DNA from 3 places in the Paenibacillus albicereus genome. Region 1 is predicted to be linked to each of the others. Evidence: riboswitches for the same ligand, from Rfam matches in the RefSeq annotation. Region 1 holds a riboswitch; each other region holds the start of a gene.
What was found. Region 1 has a riboswitch for cyclic di-AMP ahead of HGI30_RS14710 (C40 family peptidase). Riboswitches for the same ligand answer to the same signal wherever they lie in the genome.

Region 1 (5,384 bases):
TTTTGCCCATGCGCTGGAGATCGCGATCGCCGTCCTGGTCATCGCCTGCCCGTGCGCGCTCGGCCTGGCGACTCCCACCTCGATCATGGCGGGATCAGGCCGCGCCGCGGAGCTCGGCATCCTGTTCAAGGGCGGAGAGCATCTGGAGCAGACGCATAAAGCCGATACGATCGTGCTCGACAAGACCGGCACGGTCACCGAGGGCAAGCCGGTGCTGACCGATGTCCTGCCGGCCATCGAGCGCGGCGAGCTGCTGCGCCTGACCGGAGCGGCGGAGCTCGCCTCCGAGCATCCGCTGGCCGAGGCGATCGTCGCCGGCATACGCCGCGACTTGCCGGAGCTGCCGGAGCCGACGTCCTTCGAAGCGATTCCGGGCTACGGCATCCAGGCCGACGTCGAAGGTCGCCGCGTGCTCGTCGGCACCCGGCGCCTCATGGAGCGGGAAGCGGTGGACGCCGCTGCCGCCTATCCCCAGATGGAGGCGTTGGAGCGGGAAGGCAAAACGGCGATGCTCGTCGCGGTCGACGGCCGCTACGCGGGTCTGATCGCCGTCGCCGACACGATCAAGCCGAGCTCGGCCGAAGCCGTGGCGAAGCTGAAGGAGATGGGCCTGCGCGTCATCCTGCTGACGGGCGACAACCGCCGCACCGCCGAGGCGATCGCCGCCCAGGCAGGCATCGGCGAAGTGCTCGCCGAGGTGCTGCCGGAGGGCAAGGCGGACGAGGTAAGCCGCCTGCAGCGCGAAGGCCGCGTCGTGGCGATGGTCGGCGACGGCATCAACGACGCGCCTGCGCTCGCCACGGCCGACATCGGCATGGCGGTCGGCACCGGCTCGGACGTCGCGCTGGAAGCGGCCGACGTGACGCTCATGCGCGGCGACCTGCGCAGCATCCCCGAGGCGATCCGCATGAGCCGCAAGACGATGGCCAACATTCGCCAGAACCTGTTCTGGGCGCTCGGCTACAACTCGCTCGGCATCCCGATCGCGGCCGCCGGCCTGCTGGAGCCATGGGTCGCCGGCGCGGCGATGGCGCTCAGCTCCGTCTCGGTCGTGCTGAACGCGCTGCGCCTGCAGCGCGTCCAGGCGGGATGAGCTGCCGGCCTGCCCGATCCGATCCATTTTGTCCCCGCCGGTCTAGCCTTCCGACACGGACTCGCCGAACTTCTGCAGCAGCCGGCTGAACTGCTCGACGTCCTGCGCCGTCCAGCCTGCCAGCAGCTCGCCGATGCGCTCGGTCCGCATCTGCTTGTTCTTCTCCAGCTCCTGGCGTCCGAGCTCGGTCAGCTCCAGCGTGTACGCCCGGCGGTCGCTTTCCACCGGCATGCGCGCAAGATAGCCTTTCTTCTCGAGCGCGGCCGTCTGACGGCTGATCGTGGAGCTGTCCAGCCGGAATTCCTCGGCGAGCGTCTTGACCGACGCCCAGCCGCTTCCGGCGATATGGTCGAGCAGCAGATAGGCCGCCCGATCCAGGCTGTCGCCGCTCTTGCGGTAAGTCGTCTCCGAGATGAGCCGCCGAATCAGGTGGGACAGCTCCATTTCGATCGTTTCGACTGCGTGGTGGTCCATCGTCTCTCCTCCTGACGGGGAGGCGGCGCCGCCCTCCTGAAAGCGGGCGTCATTCGCCGTCTCCTTGACCTGTCGGCAGGCATACCCTGCATTGACAGGTTTCGATATAGTTGTATAATACAATTATATAGATGCATGATGCAACCACATGCAGGAGGACGGTTCGAGAGCCCGGGGGGTGCAGGGGATGAAGGCGCATGAGATCATGATCCGCCAGGTCCACAAGGTCAAGGAGACGGATACGCTGAGGGACGTCATCGAGAAGTTCATCAAGTACAGGATCAGCGGCTTGCCGGTCGTCAACGAACGCAACGAGATCGTCGGCTATATCAGCGACGGCGACATCATGCGCTACATCGGCCACCGGGAGGACTTCGTCCTCGATGCGTTCTACTTCTCCGCCGTGATGAGCATGAACGAAGGCGAGTACGACGACCGCACGCGCCGTCTGCTTGGACGCAACGTCATGGAGCTGTCGCGCAAGAAGGTCGTGGCGGTCAGCCAGGACGAGGACGTCGCGCATATCGCGGGCCTGCTCGGCCGCAAGCAGATCAAGAAGGTGCCCGTGCACCGCGGGGGCGTGCTCGTCGGCATCATCAGCCGCGGAGATGTCATCCGGCACTCCTTCGGCAGTTATCTGACCGAGGAACGTTGAAAAAGGTGGAAGGAAAACCGGCTCGGCCGGCAATCCTTCCACCTTTTTTGCGTTGCAGCCGCTCGGGGCGAACCGGCAAGGCTCCGCTCCCTGGCGAGGGAGCGAGGCCATGCTTGCCTGCCGATCGGCTAGGATTTGAGAGCGGCGTCGATCGCGTTCAGCAGCTCGCCGTCCATGTTCTGCCCGTACTCCCAGAACATGATGCCGGCCAGGCTGTTCGCCTTGAGATACTTGACCTTCTCCGTCAGCGACTGCGTATCGTCATAGGTCAGGAAGCCGCCGCTGCTGTTCGTCAAATAAGGAGCCTTGGCCGTGTCGTCCCATTGGCGCGTCCAGCCGTTCTTGTTGATATAGCTCGCCTTCAGCTGGTCGTACGTGTAGTCGGCCGTGCCGTGGGAGTAGAAAGCTCCTCCGATGACCAGCTTGGACGTCGGCAGCCCCTTGCTCTTGAGCAGCTTGACCGCGCTGTCGACGCTGTAGTTCGCGCGGGAGGAATTGTAAAGGGCGGTATGATGCGTGCCCGAGCCGGCCTGCATGTCGTAGGTCATGACGTTCAGGAAGTCGAACGACGGGTGCACGGCAGCGATGTCGATGTTGCCGAGCCCGTAGTCCGAAGCGCCTACGGCGGCGGTCAGCTGATACTTGTTGGCGCCCCGGCCGTCCGCCGCGCTGCCGGCGTCCAGCACGGAACGGAGCTTCTGAATGAACAGCGTATAATTCTGCTTGTCGCTTGCGGTCGGATATTCCCAGTCGATATCGATGCCGTCCAGCTTGTTGGCGCGGATGTACGAGAGGGCGCTGTTGGCGAAGGCCGTCCGGTTGGCGTCGGTGGAAGCGGCGCTGGCGAAGCCCTGCGAGCGGTCCCAGCCCCCGACGGAGACGAGCACCTTCAGGTTCGGATTTTTGCTCCGGAGCGTCGTCAGCTGAGCGAGCTTGGAGGCGTCTCCTCCGCTCACGCCGTTATTGACCGCATCAGCGAAGGCGTAGAACACATGCGTCAGCTTCTGGGCCGGCACCGTGCTCACATTGGGAAAATGCCAGTCGGCAACGTAAGCGCCGGTAATCTTGCCGCTCGGAACGCCGGGCGTCGGAGTCGGCGTCGGCGTGGACGAGCAGGCGCCGAGCGATTTCCAGGCGCCCCATTGGCCGGCCTGGTCCGGACGTTCGTTCGTCGTCCACCACTTGGCCTCGTACAGCGTGCTGGCGTACACGGCCTTCTGGCCGGCCGTGTAGACGGCGGAGGCCGACCAGGCGGCGACGCCGGTACAGGCATCCGCCGCATTGGCGGTCCGTACGGCGAACGAGCCCGGCAGAATCGAGACGATCAGGAACGCGGCGAGCAGCAGCGCGCGCAGCGCCGTGAAGCGGGGCTTGTTGAAGCGGGAAGTTGCGGACATGAGAGTCCTCCTTTTTGGATGAGAGATGAAGGCAAGAAGACGGCTTCGGCGGCTGGCCTCCTTTCGATCGGAAGGTGCCATTATTATCCTATTAAATACATACTGCAAAAAGGATATTTTCACAGAGTCGGAGGGGGAAATATCCATTTCTTCCTCTAGGTAGGAAGAACGAGAGGGAAATCGACGCGATTCGATGATATGGGAGAAAGGGCCTATTCCGATTTATGAGAAAAGTAAGGGATTTGATGAGGGACTTCTAATAATTCCTAGGCAGGGATTCGACACGAAACTACGAATATTAACCTTTACCAAAATTTATGAATCATCGTGCCGAATTTTCGAGGAGAAAAACGGGGGAACCATACCGGGTGAATGAATCTTGCAAGAGAGGATTCTAGGGAACCTTCAACCGAACCCACAGCTAACTTCGTAGGCATCCGAAGGGAGAAGCAACTCGTGAAGAAAGTCATCTTATCCATGCTCAGCCTGTTCATGCTTCTGACGTTCAGCACCAGCGCGTTCGCGAATACGCCGGATCTCGACAGCGCGATCAAGAAAGTCATCGGCACGCCTTACAAGTACGGGGGCACGACGACGGCCGGCTTCGACTGCTCCGGCTTCATCCGTCACATTTTCAACCAGTTCGACGTCAAGCTGCCCCGCACGTCCAAGTCGCAGGCTCAGATCGGCTCGAAGGTGGACAAGGACGACCTTCGTCCCGGCGATCTCGTGTTCTTCAATACGAGCGGCCGCGGCATCTCGCATGCCGGCATTTACGTCGGCGACGGCAAGTTCGCCCACTCCTCCAACAAGGGCGTGCGCTACACGAAGCTGAGCGAATCCTACTACGCCAAGCGGTACGTCACCGCCCGCCGCGTCGTGACCGGAGAGGACTACAGCAAGTTGATCGGCGAGGATGACGGCGAGGACGTCGCCGGCGAGGAATAAGAATCACAGGCGAGGTCCCGGCAGCCAGGCTGCCGGGGCTTTTTGCGACTTCGGGCAGGCGGTGGCGGCGTTCATCCGGCTCCCTGGCTGCTGAGTGGAAGCGGGGCTTGATGCTCCATGCCACAGAAATAGAAAAAGCGCCGAAGCGGCCTGCCTAGGCGGGCTCGTTGTTTTCGGCCAGAAGGAGGCTGCGATCATGAAGCTGCAAGGCATCAATCATCTGCTGTTCAGCGTCTCGTCGCTGGAGCGGTCGATCTCGTTTTATCGGGAGGCGCTCGGCGCGAGGCTGCTCGTGCGCGGGCGGACGACCGCCTATTTCGATCTCGACGGACTGTGGCTGGCTCTGAACGAAGAAAAGGGTCTTCCGCGCGAGGAGATCCGGCTGTCGTACACCCATATGGCCTTCTCTGTGAACGAGGAGGACTTCGACGAGGCGTTGTCCCGGCTGCGGCGCATCGGCGCGGATATCCTGCCGGGGCGGGAGCGGGACGAGCGGGACCGGCGTTCGGTCTACTTCGCCGACCCGGACGGACACAAGTTCGAATTCCATACCGGCACGCTGGCCGACCGGATGGCCTATTATCGCGAGACCAAGCCGCATATGGAGTTTTTCGACTAGCGGCAGGAGATTTTGCTTGGACGAGGACTTTAACGAAACATAGAGACGCGATTGGGCCTCTATGGGCGTCTCATCCATTCGAACGAAACGGACAAGCGCCATTCAGCCGCTGGAGCGGGATAATCGGGCGTTCAGCACCCGAGAACGCGCTGGAAGGAGAGCCCAAACGTACAAGGGGCTGCTCCCATCATCCGTGAA
Region 2 (5,384 bases), 1.2 Mb from region 1:
CGTTGAGCGCGTCCATCTGCGGGATCGCCGCCATGAACATCGCCGGGATGATGGCGAAGTACTTGGCGACGTCGTTGGCGATGCTGAACGTCGTCAGCGCGCCGCGCGTCATGAGCAGCTGCTTGCCGATCGAGACGACCTCGATGATCTTCGACGGATCGGAGTCGAGGTCGACCATGTTGGCCGCCTCCTTGGCGGCGACGGTGCCGCTGTTCATCGCGATGCCGACATCGGCCTGCGCCAGCGCCGGGGCGTCGTTCGTGCCGTCGCCGGTCATGGCGACGAGCTTGCCTTGCGCCTGCTCGCGCTTGATGACCGCGATCTTGTCCTCCGGCCGGCTTTCGGCGATGAAGTCGTCGACGCCGGCCTCGCGGGCGATCGTCTGCGCCGTCAGCGGGTTGTCGCCGGTGCACATGATCGTGCGGATGCCCATCTGGCGCATCTGCTCGAAGCGCTCCTTCATGCCCGGCTTGACGGTATCCTTCAGGTAGATGAGGCCGACGATCCTCTCGTCCAGCGCGACAGCGAGCGGCGTGCCTCCGGCGGAGGCGATGCGGTCGCTCTTCGCGTCCAGATCGTCCGGGATCGAGCCGCCCTTTTGCCGGACCCATGTCTTGACCGCGTCGACCGAGCCTTTGCGCACGCTCCGGCCGTCCTGCAGGTCGATGCCGCTCATGCGGGTCTCGGCGCGGAATTCGATCCATTCGCCGCTCTGCGCCAGCGACGGGTCTCCGGCTATGCCCATCCGGCGCGCCAGCTCGACGACGGACCGGCCTTCCGGCGTCTCGTCCTGAAGCGAGCCGGCGAGCGCCCACTCGGCTACGGCCGTCTCGCTCCAGCCGCCGACGGAGACGAACTCGCTCGCCATCCGGTTGCCGAAGGTGATCGTGCCCGTCTTGTCGAGGATGATCGTGTTGATGTCGCCGGCCGCCTCGACCGCCTTGCCCGACATCGCGATGACGTTGAACTGCGTGACGCGGTCCATGCCGGCGATGCCGATCGCGGACAGGAGGCCGCCGATCGTCGTCGGGATGAGGCAGACGAGCAGCGCGATCAGCACCGGCACCTCGAGCGGCACGCCGAGATAGCCGCCGAGGAAGGGCAGCGTCGCCACGACCATCAGGAAGATGAGCGTGAGGCTCGTCAGCACGGTGCTGAGGGCGATCTCGTTCGGCGTCTTCTGCCGCTTGGCTCCTTCGACGAGGGCGATCATCCGGTCGAGGAACGACTCGCCCGGATCGCTCGTCATGCGGACGCGGATCCAGTCGCTGAGCACCTTGGTGCCGCCGGTGACGGAGGAGAAGTCTCCCCCCGCCTCCTTGATGACCGGCGCGGACTCGCCGGTGATGGCGGATTCGTCCACGGAGGCGAGTCCTTCCACGACCTCCCCGTCGCCGGGAATCCACTGGCCGGCCTCGACGCGCACGAGATCGCCCTTGCGCAGCTCGCTCGCCGGCACCTCCTTGAGGCCCCCCGATCCGCTCTCGCGGTAAGCGACGACGTCGCGCTTGGAGCGCTTCAGGGAATCGGCCTGCGCCTTGCCCCTGCCCTCCGCCAGCGCTTCGGCGAAGTTCGCGAACAGCAGCGTCACGAGCAGGATGACGGCGACCGCGACGTTGAACCAGACCGGCGCGCCGCCGCCGAAGGCGTCGGGCACGGCGATCAGCAGCAGCATGACGGCGAAGCCGATTTCGACGACGAACATGACGGGGTTGCGGATCATTACCCTCGGGTCCAGCTTCAGGACCGATTCTTTCAGGGCTTGACGGACGATCGGTCCGCCAAGCGTTTGGTTTCGTTGGCTCATGGTCGGTTTCTCCTCTTCTCTATCCGCTAGGCTACGGCTTCAGCGTGAGCTGCTCGGCGATCGGCCCCAGCACGAGGCTCGGGAAGTACGTCAGCGCGCCGACGATGAGCACGGTGCCGAGGAACACGACGCCGAACGTGGCCGTATCGGTGCGGAACGTTCCGATCGTCTCCGGCACGGCTTTTTTGGCCGCAAGCGACCCGGCGACCGCCAGCAGCGTCACGATGGAGATGTAGCGGCCCAGATACATGACGATGCCGGTGCTCAGATTCCAGAACGGCGTGTTGTCGCCGAGCCCCTCGAAGCCGGAGCCGTTGTTGGCCGCAGACGAGGTGAACTCGTACAGCGCCTGGGTCAGGCCGTGATAGCCCGGATTGGAAATGGTGTCGGGATAGGCGTAGAGAGCGGCCGCCGTCGGCAGCAGGATGAGCGCAGGCTGCACGAGCAGCGTCAGCGCGATCAGCTTCATTTCCCGGCCCTCCAGCTTCTTGCCGAGGAATTCCGGCGTCCGGCCGACCATCAGGCCGGAGAGGAACACCGCCATCAGGGCGTACAGCAGCACGTTCATGAGGCCCACGCCGGAGCCGCCGAACACCGTATTGAGCATCATGTTCATCAGCGGCACCATGCCGCCGATCGGCGTCAGCGAGTCGTGCATGCCGTTGACGGCGCCCGTCTCCGAGGCGGTCGTCACGACGGAGTACAAGGAAGTCAGCGGAACGCCGAACCGGGTCTCCTTGCCCTCCATGCTGCCTTGGCTCGCGTCGATGCCGAGCGCGTCGATCGCCGGATTGCCGGCCCGCTCCGCCGACAGCGAGACGCCGAGCATGACGACGAACAGCATCGCCATCGCCACGAACAGCACCCGTCCCTGCTTCGGATTGCCGACCATCCTGCCGTAGGCGAACGGCAGCGCCGTCGGCACGAGCAGCATGAGCATCATCTGCAGCAGGTTGCTGATCGCGTTCGGATTCTCGAACGGATGGGCCGAGTTGACGCCCATATGGCCGCCGCCGTTGTTGCCCAGCTCCTTGATGGCGAGCAGCGAGGCGACCGGTCCGCGCGCGATCGTCTGCTCTTCGCCTTGCAGCGTCTGCGCGGCGGCGGACGGCTCCAGCGTCTGGGGCACGCCGAGCGCGACGAAGACGATGGCGAGGACAAAGGCGATCGGCAGCAGCACCCGCGTGATCGAGCGGACGAGATCGACGAAGAAATTTCCCATCGGCTTGCCGGCGATGCCGCGCATGAACGCCATCGCGGCGCACAGCCCCGTCGCCGGGGAGACGAACATCATGAAGACGATGGCGATCATCTGCGACAGATAGGACAAGCCGCTCTCGCCGCTGTAATGCTGCAGGTTCGTGTTGGTCATGAAGCTGATCGCCGTGTTGAACGCGAGCCTAGGCTCCATGTTCGCGATCGAGCTCGGGTTCAGCGGCAGATGGCCCTGCGTGCGGAACACGAGGTAGACGAGCAGGATCATGACGCCGTTGCTGACGACGAGAGCCGCGGCGTAGGATTTCCAGCTTTGGACGGCGGGCTTGATGCCCCCGATCCTGTAGAGGAGCCGCTCGGCGGGACCGAAGACGCGGTCCAGCGCGGTAGGCTCCGGGCTGTACGCTCGGTGCAGGTACAGGCCCGCCGGCTTGGCGAGCAGCAGCACGAGCAGCAGCGTGATTGCAATCGATATTCCTGCCATCATCGTAGGTGGCTCCTTCTTGGGTCAGAATTGGTCGGGGTGAAGCAGCACATAGACGAGGTAGAGGAAGACGGCGGCGACGAGCGTCCAGAGCAAGGCGATCATCGTTTTTCGCTTCCTTCCTGCATCTCTTTGCCGCACCAGGCGAGAAGCGCCAGCATGGCGGCAGTCAATCCGGCGAACAGGGCGAGCATGGCGATATCCATCATGAGAACGGCTCCTTTTTCATCGTGTCGAGCTCGCGGCCCGCCTCCTCCTGAATGAGGTAGAAGACGTCCCGGCCGTTTGTATGAATGACATGATCGGCTCCGAGCGCTTGATACACGCCTCGCGAGCTTCTTCCTTGCGTGACGACGAACAGGCGGCGACCGGTCCAGTCGCGGCAGATCTGCACGTAGCGGCAGCAGAGCGCCAGGCTGCTCTCGAACAGATAGACGTTCCCGACCCGGCAGTCCGGGATCGGATTGCGGTCCTTTTCCGCCGTATCGATTTGCATGATTTGACGGATGCCGAGGCTCTCGAGCCGCTTGCGCTCGCGGCTGCTGTTGACGATGGCCGCGCAGGGCATCCGCAGATGCTGCAGCTGTATCAGGAACCGCTCGCCTGCCGGGGTCGCCGGCGAGACGAGGGTAGTTTGCGGGTCTTGATCCATGGTGCTTCTCCTTCGGGGGTCAGGGGCGGCGGACAGCGGCGGACCGTCGTCCGCCATGGGAAAAAAGCGCGCAAAAGACCACAGAGGCAGCGGCCCCTGTGGTCTTGGTCAGATCACAAGCGTCATCATCCTCTCTCCCGATCGGAGCGCGGCGCGTCAAGCGTGCCGTGTCCTTGCGCCTACGAGGTTAGCTGTCGGATTCGGACGGTGAGAGTCGCCCTACTCGGAGGATGGAGTCCATGGCTCCATTCCTCCGGGATTCACCCCTGGAGCGGCCCGTGCCGACTCTCACATCGGCTCTGGCCTCTCCGTTTGGTTCCCCCGTTTCCCGTTTCGGAAACTCGGCGTTGTCAAAAGCTGGTCTGGATTGCTTGAGTCGAATCTTACACCCGGACTTTTCGCAAAGTAAAGCCGAAGCATCGCCAGAAAATCGGTACGAAACCAGCTTCTAGGATTCTCGGCTGCATCATATCTCCGTTTTTCTCTCCAAATCTCTTGATATCTCTCGTTTTCGATTTCCCGTCCAAATCGACTCCGGCCAGAAGGGACGGGCGCTTGCTTGCGAAACGGCCTTTTGGTCGCGCTTACATGAGCTGTTAGGACCGGATTCGCTCCCCGCGATTTTTTACATCCGCTCCGCCCGTCGATTAGGATAGGCGGCAACTTGGATCAAGGAGTGATGGACATGTCCGCGAAAGAATCGATTCTGGTGTGCGTCTCGTTCGGTCCGCACGGGGAGCGGCTCATCCGGCGCGGCGCCGAGCTGGCCGCGGCGGCGAGAGGCCGGCTGCTCGTGCTCACCGTGCTGCCGGCGGCGGAGGAGGCGCTCGGCCCGGAGCAGGAGCGCTGGCTCGGCGCTTGGAAAAAGGCGGCAAGCTCCGTCGGCGCGGAATTCCTGGCGCTGCCGGCGGCCGGGCGCAAGCCGGCCGACCTCATCGCCGAAACGGCGCTGCGCGCCGGCATGACGCAGGTCGTCGTCGGCCAGCCGGCGTCGCCGCGCCTGCTGGAGCGGCTCCGCGGCTCGTTCGCGGACGCGCTGCTGCGGCGGATCGGGGCGACCGACCTGCATATCGTCGCGGTCCAGCGGATGGACCGGGAGCTGGAGCAGGCGCATGATCGAGGCGTGTACGTCGAGGTCGCCGAGACGGACGGCGAGTTCGTCATCCAGCGGACGAGGCATCAGGGCAGCTTGAGCGGCGTCTTTTTCCGCCATCGCAGCACCGACT
Region 3 (5,384 bases), 2.1 Mb from region 1:
GGCCGCGCCGCCAAAGGCGAGCGGATCGCGCTCGTCCTCGCACCGAGCTTCATCCAGGGCGAGGACGTAGGCCCGGCGGGCCGACAGCGCGCCGACATTCAGCCAGCGGGAGAGGCCGCTGCCGGCATCCTGCGCGTAGCGGTCGCGCAGCTCCTCGTATGCCTGCAGGCTGCCGCCGAGGAACCGGTCGAGCTGCCGCTCGGGCCGCTCGTCCTCCGGCACGGCGGCGGAGAGCGCAGCGGCGAGCTCGGCGGGCAAGGGCCAGCGGAGAAGCGAGAGCGGGGCCGTCGGCAGCTCTCCCGCGCGTACGCCCGGGGGCGGAGCGAGCCGCGAGCGGACATAGCCGCTCCAAGCCCGGTAGAACGGGGTGAACACGCGGTACGGCTCTTTTCTTCCCGTATGCTCCTGGAACTCGTCCAGATCGGCGAGCGGCACATCCTCCAGCGCCGTCCAGCGAACGCCCCGGCCGCGGCAGACGGCGGCGAGCCGCTCGTCCCGCCGCAGCGCGTAAGGCGTATGGTCGGCGGTGACGACGACCTCCCGGATCGGCTCCCGCTCGAGCAGCTCGTCCACCACTCGGGCAGGGTCGCCATGCAATAGATGCAGCCGCGCTCCCTGGGCTTCGTAGTCCTGGCGCAGCATCCCGGCGGTCCGCAGGAAGTGCCGTCCCGGATGAGACGCGGCGCGGCCGTCTCCGAGCAGCGCCGGATCGAGGATCAGGACATGGATGCCCGGCATGCCGAGGCTGGCCGCGTAGTCGAACGCGCGCAGATCGCCCGCCCGGAGGTCCTTGCGGTGGATGAACAGATACATGGATGTGCCTCCTTGGACCGGACGCAGCCGGTCATGCTCTTCTCCGTAATACCCGGCCCGAAAGCAAACAAACCGCAGCAGGCGCTCCGGGGAGGCTTGCTGCGGCTTGCTCGGCCGTGCTCGAAAGGCTCTAGTCGACGTCCGGACCGCCGTCCGGCTGGTCGGCGGCTTCGTCCGCGAATTTCTCGAACGTCTTGTCGTCCATGATGCGGCGGGCCGACAGGTAGCGCTTGGCGTAGTAGGACTCGCTCAGCTCGCTGATCGTCACGCCCCGGCTGGAGGAGGAGTGGGCGAATTTTCCGTCCCCGACGTAGATGCCGACATGGGAGACGCCCTTGCCGCTCGTATTGAAGAAGACGAGATCGCCCGCCTTCAGGTCGTCCTTGGCGACCTTCTTGCCCATGGCCGATTGCGCCGCGGACGAGTGGGGGAGCGAGACTTTGAACTGCTTGAACACGTAGGACGTGAAGCCCGAGCAGTCGAAGCCTTTCGAGGTGGTGCCCGCCGCTTTGTACGGCGTGCCGATGACGCCGCTGATGACGCCATCCATTTTGGAGCCTGCCGATGCGCTTTGCGCGCCTGCGGTGAACAGCAGGGCAAGTCCGAGTACGATTGCTGCGGCTTTCTTCTTCAAAGCTGTGGTGCTCCTTCCAGAGCCTACGAGGTTAGCTGTGGGGTTCGGTTGAAGGTTCCCTATGATTTCTCCGGCCTTCCTGCCTTGCGGCGAGGAGGGCGAAATCAATTCACCCTATAGATGGTTCCCCCGTTTCCATGTTCATGGAACTCGGCATGTTTGAACTTCTTCTGGAAGTGGTATTCTTTTCTTTAAGCTATTTTCCTCCCTTTCCCGACATATTCTCATAATTCTCATGTTCAAAAAGAGGATTGACAGCGCTTGCTTCGGGAGCGCGAGTCGAACGGCGCCTCGCCCCGTCCGTATTCGCTCCATTCGAACCATCAAAAAAAAACGCCCCTCGCAAGGGGCGTTTCACATTCGGCGCGTCATCCGCGCCGGCGGGATCCGATCCGGATCAGGCGGTGTACAGCGAGTTTTCCATCAGGGTGAGCAGCTTCGTGCGCATGCCCATCAAGCTCGTCAGCTCGGCCTCGCCGAGGTCGAGCCCTTCCGGCCGCAGGCGGGCGTGCTCGCTTTGCAGCGACTCCAGCTCCTGAGCGTTGCGATAGGCGCCGGCGCGGTCCAGCAGGTCGCCGGTCGCTTGGTGCAGCTGCTCGTAGTAGGCGTAGATTTTTTCAGTCATCTTCATTCTTTCCTCTCTCTCTGGATTGAAACTCTCCTCTAGCATGTCCTGCATTCGTGGGCTTCTATGCTTCATTAAAGCTGCGGATGATGATCGTCAGATCAACGGCAGATGAAGGTTTGGTGTTTGCGGGCGCTGCCGGAGCGGAGATGCGCTGGGCTTCCGGCCTGGATGTTATATACACCGTATCGGAATCCGAAAAACAAGACGAAATTGTCAGAGAATTTACACGATTATAGCTTGACGATAAAAGATTGTCAACTAACCTGACGTCCGCCGGAATCAGGCTTGTCGGACCAGCAGCTGAATTGCGAGGAGAGGATCCAGACGTCGATCAGCGTACGGACGAAATGATAGCCTTGCTGAATGACAAGCGCGGCGAGCCCGGCCCAAGCCATCGCGCCGGCGCTGACGCCGGCTTGCAGCAGGCCGGACAGCAGCAGCAGGACGAGGCTGACGCCTGCCAGCGGCAGCAGGCGGCGCAGCGCCTGCTGGAAGCTTGCTCCCACGCTCAGGCCGCTTGCCGCGCCGAACTGCAGGCCGAGAATGAGCACATGGAGCAGCCCGATCCAGAGCAGCCAGGCTCCGAGCCACGGCAGCGCGTCTGCGGCCAGCTGCGGCAGCGAGCTGTAATGCTGGAAGCGATGGAAGCCTTCCCTTACGAGCCAGACGGCCGGTGCGAGCGCGAGCGCCAGCTCGGCGGCGGCAAGCAGGAGAAACGGCTTCCAGCAGACGCGGATGCCTTCGAGGAAGCGCGTGCCCCCTTCGGCTCCGGACTCGGCGGCGTGGCGGACGGAGTAGGCCAGGCCGGCGCTCAGCAGCGGGCCGAGCAGCAGGCGGGCGAGCAGCAGCCCGCCCAGCAGCCAGAGATAGGGATGCGCCAGGTCCGTCTTGAGCAGCCGGAACTGCGATTCCGCCCAGAAGATCGCGTCCCCGCCGGATGCCGCTCCGTCCGCGCCGGGATAGCGCTGCACGAGCGGCCGCACGACCGAATCGACCAGCCGGTACAGGAAGAAGCCCCACAGCAGCCGGTACAGGAACAGGAAGGCGGCGATCGGCAGATGCTTGACGGTCAGCCCCCAGCCTTGCTTGAGATAATTGGACACGGGATCATGCTCCTCTCTTCCTCCGCCCTCACCAGGCGAACGCTCCTGCGAGCCATTCCAGCGCCTTGACGATGCCGAGGCTGATCCGCACCCGCTGGTCCTCCGGCGCCTCGGCGCGCAGGAAGTTGTTGATCTGGCGGTTGTCCAGCGCGTTGAGCCGGTCCGGATCGACCGACGCCCACAGCAGCGGGGAGGAGGAGCTCAGCTTGTAGCTGACGTCGGCCTCTACGCCGTCCCATGCGCGCTCGATCGTCCGTCCGTCGGCGAAGCGGAAGCGGGTGTTCACCGGGCCGTATACGCCGTCAAGGCGGCGGATGACGACTTGCGACTCGTAGCCGGGCTTGCCGCCGGCGCCTTCCGCCGGAGAGACGCGGATCGAGTCGACCGCGTAGTCGGCCGTCTGGCCGCCGTAGACGAACTGGCTGAAGTAGTCGTCCCAGCTGTCCTTGGTCACCTGCTCCACGACCCGCTTGAAGTCGGCCGTCGTCGGATGCTTGAATTTATACTGGTTGAAATACGTCCGCAGGATCTTGCTCATCATCGCCGGTCCCGTCTGCTGCTCGATGCCGGTCAGCACGAGCTTCGCCCGGCTGTAGACGTTGTCGGCGTAGCGGCCATGCGGGCCGTACGACCAGGACAGCAGCTTGAGCGGGGCGGGGTCGGTGACGTAGCTCGCCTCCAGCGCGGTGCGCGGCTCGACGCCGTACTCGCTTTCCATGATCTTGTCCTCCGAGTAGGAGGTGAAGCCCTCGTCGAGCCACGCTTCCTCGAATTCGTTGGACGCGACCATGCCGTACCAGTACTGATGCCCGATCTCGTGCACGACGGTGCGCTCGAGGCTGTAGCCGGGATTGTCCGTCTCGGCGCCGAAGGCGGTCACGAGCGTCGGATACTCCATGCCGCCGGCGCCGTTCGCGGCAGCGGGAGGGACGACGATGGACAGCGTGCTGTAGGGGTATGAGCCGTACCACTGCGAGTATTTGGCGAGCGCCGACTTGGCCGCGTGCATGTAGCGCTCGGCCAGCTTCTTGTGGAGCGGGTCGAGGTAGAGCTTGATGCGCACGCCGGGGACGCCCGGGGCGGAGAACGCTTCTTCGCTATAGATGAAGTCGGGCGAGGCCGACCAGGCGAAGTCGTGCACGTCCTCGGCATAGAACGTGAACGTCTGCCCGTCCTTGGATGCCTCCGGGGGCTTCGTCTGCACGCCGGTCGCCGCCACCTTGTAGCCGGACGGGACCTCGATCTTGACCGAGTAGAGGCCGAAGTCGCTGTAGAACTCGGAATTGCCGTGGTACTGATGCGCGTTCCAGCCTTCCGGACGCGAGCCCGAGGCCGTGTTGTAGGCGGCGATCTTCGGGAACCACTGGCCGGCCATGACGAAGCTGCCGGAGTAGCCCATGCGCGCGAATACTTCGGGGAGGCCGACGCTGAAGCCGATGTGCAGCGTCACTTCCTCGCCCGGCGCGACCGGCTGCGGGAGCTTGAGCTTCGCCAGCGTGTAGTCGCTCTCGTTGCCGTCGTCCGGCTGGACGAAGTGCACGCGCGGCAGCAGGCTCGCCCCTTCCTCGGTCTTGAGCGACTCCAGCCGCATGTAGCCGCGGCTCGCCTCGGTCGCCTTGTCCTCGCGCAGCCGTCCGCCCGACTCCTTCATGAACGTGGTCTCGCCCGAGAGGAAAGCGTTCGGATACAGATGGAGGTACATGTCCGACACGGTTTTCTTGCCGGGGTTTCTCCAGGTGACCGTCTCGGTGCCGGTGAGCGTCTTGCCGCTCAGCTTGACCTGGATCTGGTAGTCCGTGACGCGCTGGGACAGCGGCTGCGTCACGGGAGCGGGAGCCGGGGAGGTTTCGGCTGCGGGCGTCGCGGCCTGTCCGGCGGAAGGCTCCGCATAGGCCAGTCCCGTTCCGGCCCACGGCAGAGGCAAGAGGGCGAGCAGCAGGGCTGCGTGCAGCAAAGGTTTGAATGATCGGCGACAGGTCATGGACCGGTTCCCTCCCGTTGACAAGCTTGTAAGGCATCTATATGTTTGCTTTTGCCGGATTATTAGCTAAAATGAAAAATATCGAATACAAGCCCCTGCTTGTACGCCGGGAGCGGCGCGCGGGCGGGGGCTATGAGCATAGATGGCTTGTCTTGGGTCACGGAAAGTCATGGAAGGGAGCGGGGCATGGAAGAGAACAAGGAAGCGAAGCGCCCGGAGGGCGAG

Region 2: linked by a shared signal. The riboswitch ahead of HGI30_RS09230 (hypothetical protein) and the one ahead of HGI30_RS14710 (C40 family peptidase) in region 1 are both predicted to bind cyclic di-AMP.
Region 3: linked by a shared signal. The riboswitch ahead of HGI30_RS01110 (C40 family peptidase) and the one ahead of HGI30_RS14710 (C40 family peptidase) in region 1 are both predicted to bind cyclic di-AMP.

Annotation. Positions count from the first base shown of each region.
Region 1 covers NZ_CP051428.1:3,310,173-3,315,556, reverse strand. Annotated here, with positions in the region: gene HGI30_RS14730 (heavy metal translocating P-type ATPase) at 1-1,093, shown strand, start outside; gene HGI30_RS14725 (MarR family winged helix-turn-helix transcriptional regulator) at 1,136-1,567, opposite strand; gene HGI30_RS14720 (CBS domain-containing protein) at 1,755-2,222, shown strand; gene HGI30_RS14715 (glycosyl hydrolase family 18 protein) at 2,351-3,619, opposite strand; cyclic di-AMP (ydaO/yuaA leader) riboswitch at 3,938-4,071, shown strand; gene HGI30_RS14710 (C40 family peptidase) at 4,076-4,567, shown strand; gene fosB (metallothiol transferase FosB) at 4,764-5,186, shown strand.
Region 2 covers NZ_CP051428.1:2,126,436-2,131,819, reverse strand. Annotated here, with positions in the region: gene kdpB (potassium-transporting ATPase subunit KdpB) at 1-1,807, opposite strand, end outside; gene kdpA (potassium-transporting ATPase subunit KdpA) at 1,839-3,506, opposite strand; gene HGI30_RS23630 (potassium-transporting ATPase subunit F) at 3,531-3,611, opposite strand; gene HGI30_RS09230 (hypothetical protein) at 3,712-4,158, opposite strand; cyclic di-AMP (ydaO/yuaA leader) riboswitch at 4,320-4,515, opposite strand; gene HGI30_RS09225 (universal stress protein) at 4,844-5,384, shown strand, end outside.
Region 3 covers NZ_CP051428.1:243,613-248,996, forward strand. Annotated here, with positions in the region: gene HGI30_RS01105 (cryptochrome/photolyase family protein) at 1-813, opposite strand, end outside; gene HGI30_RS01110 (C40 family peptidase) at 944-1,447, opposite strand; cyclic di-AMP (ydaO/yuaA leader) riboswitch at 1,453-1,613, opposite strand; gene HGI30_RS01115 (hypothetical protein) at 1,845-2,072, opposite strand; gene HGI30_RS01120 (hypothetical protein) at 2,330-3,178, opposite strand; gene HGI30_RS01125 (M1 family metallopeptidase) at 3,207-5,159, opposite strand; gene HGI30_RS01130 (YwhD family protein) at 5,346-5,384, shown strand, end outside.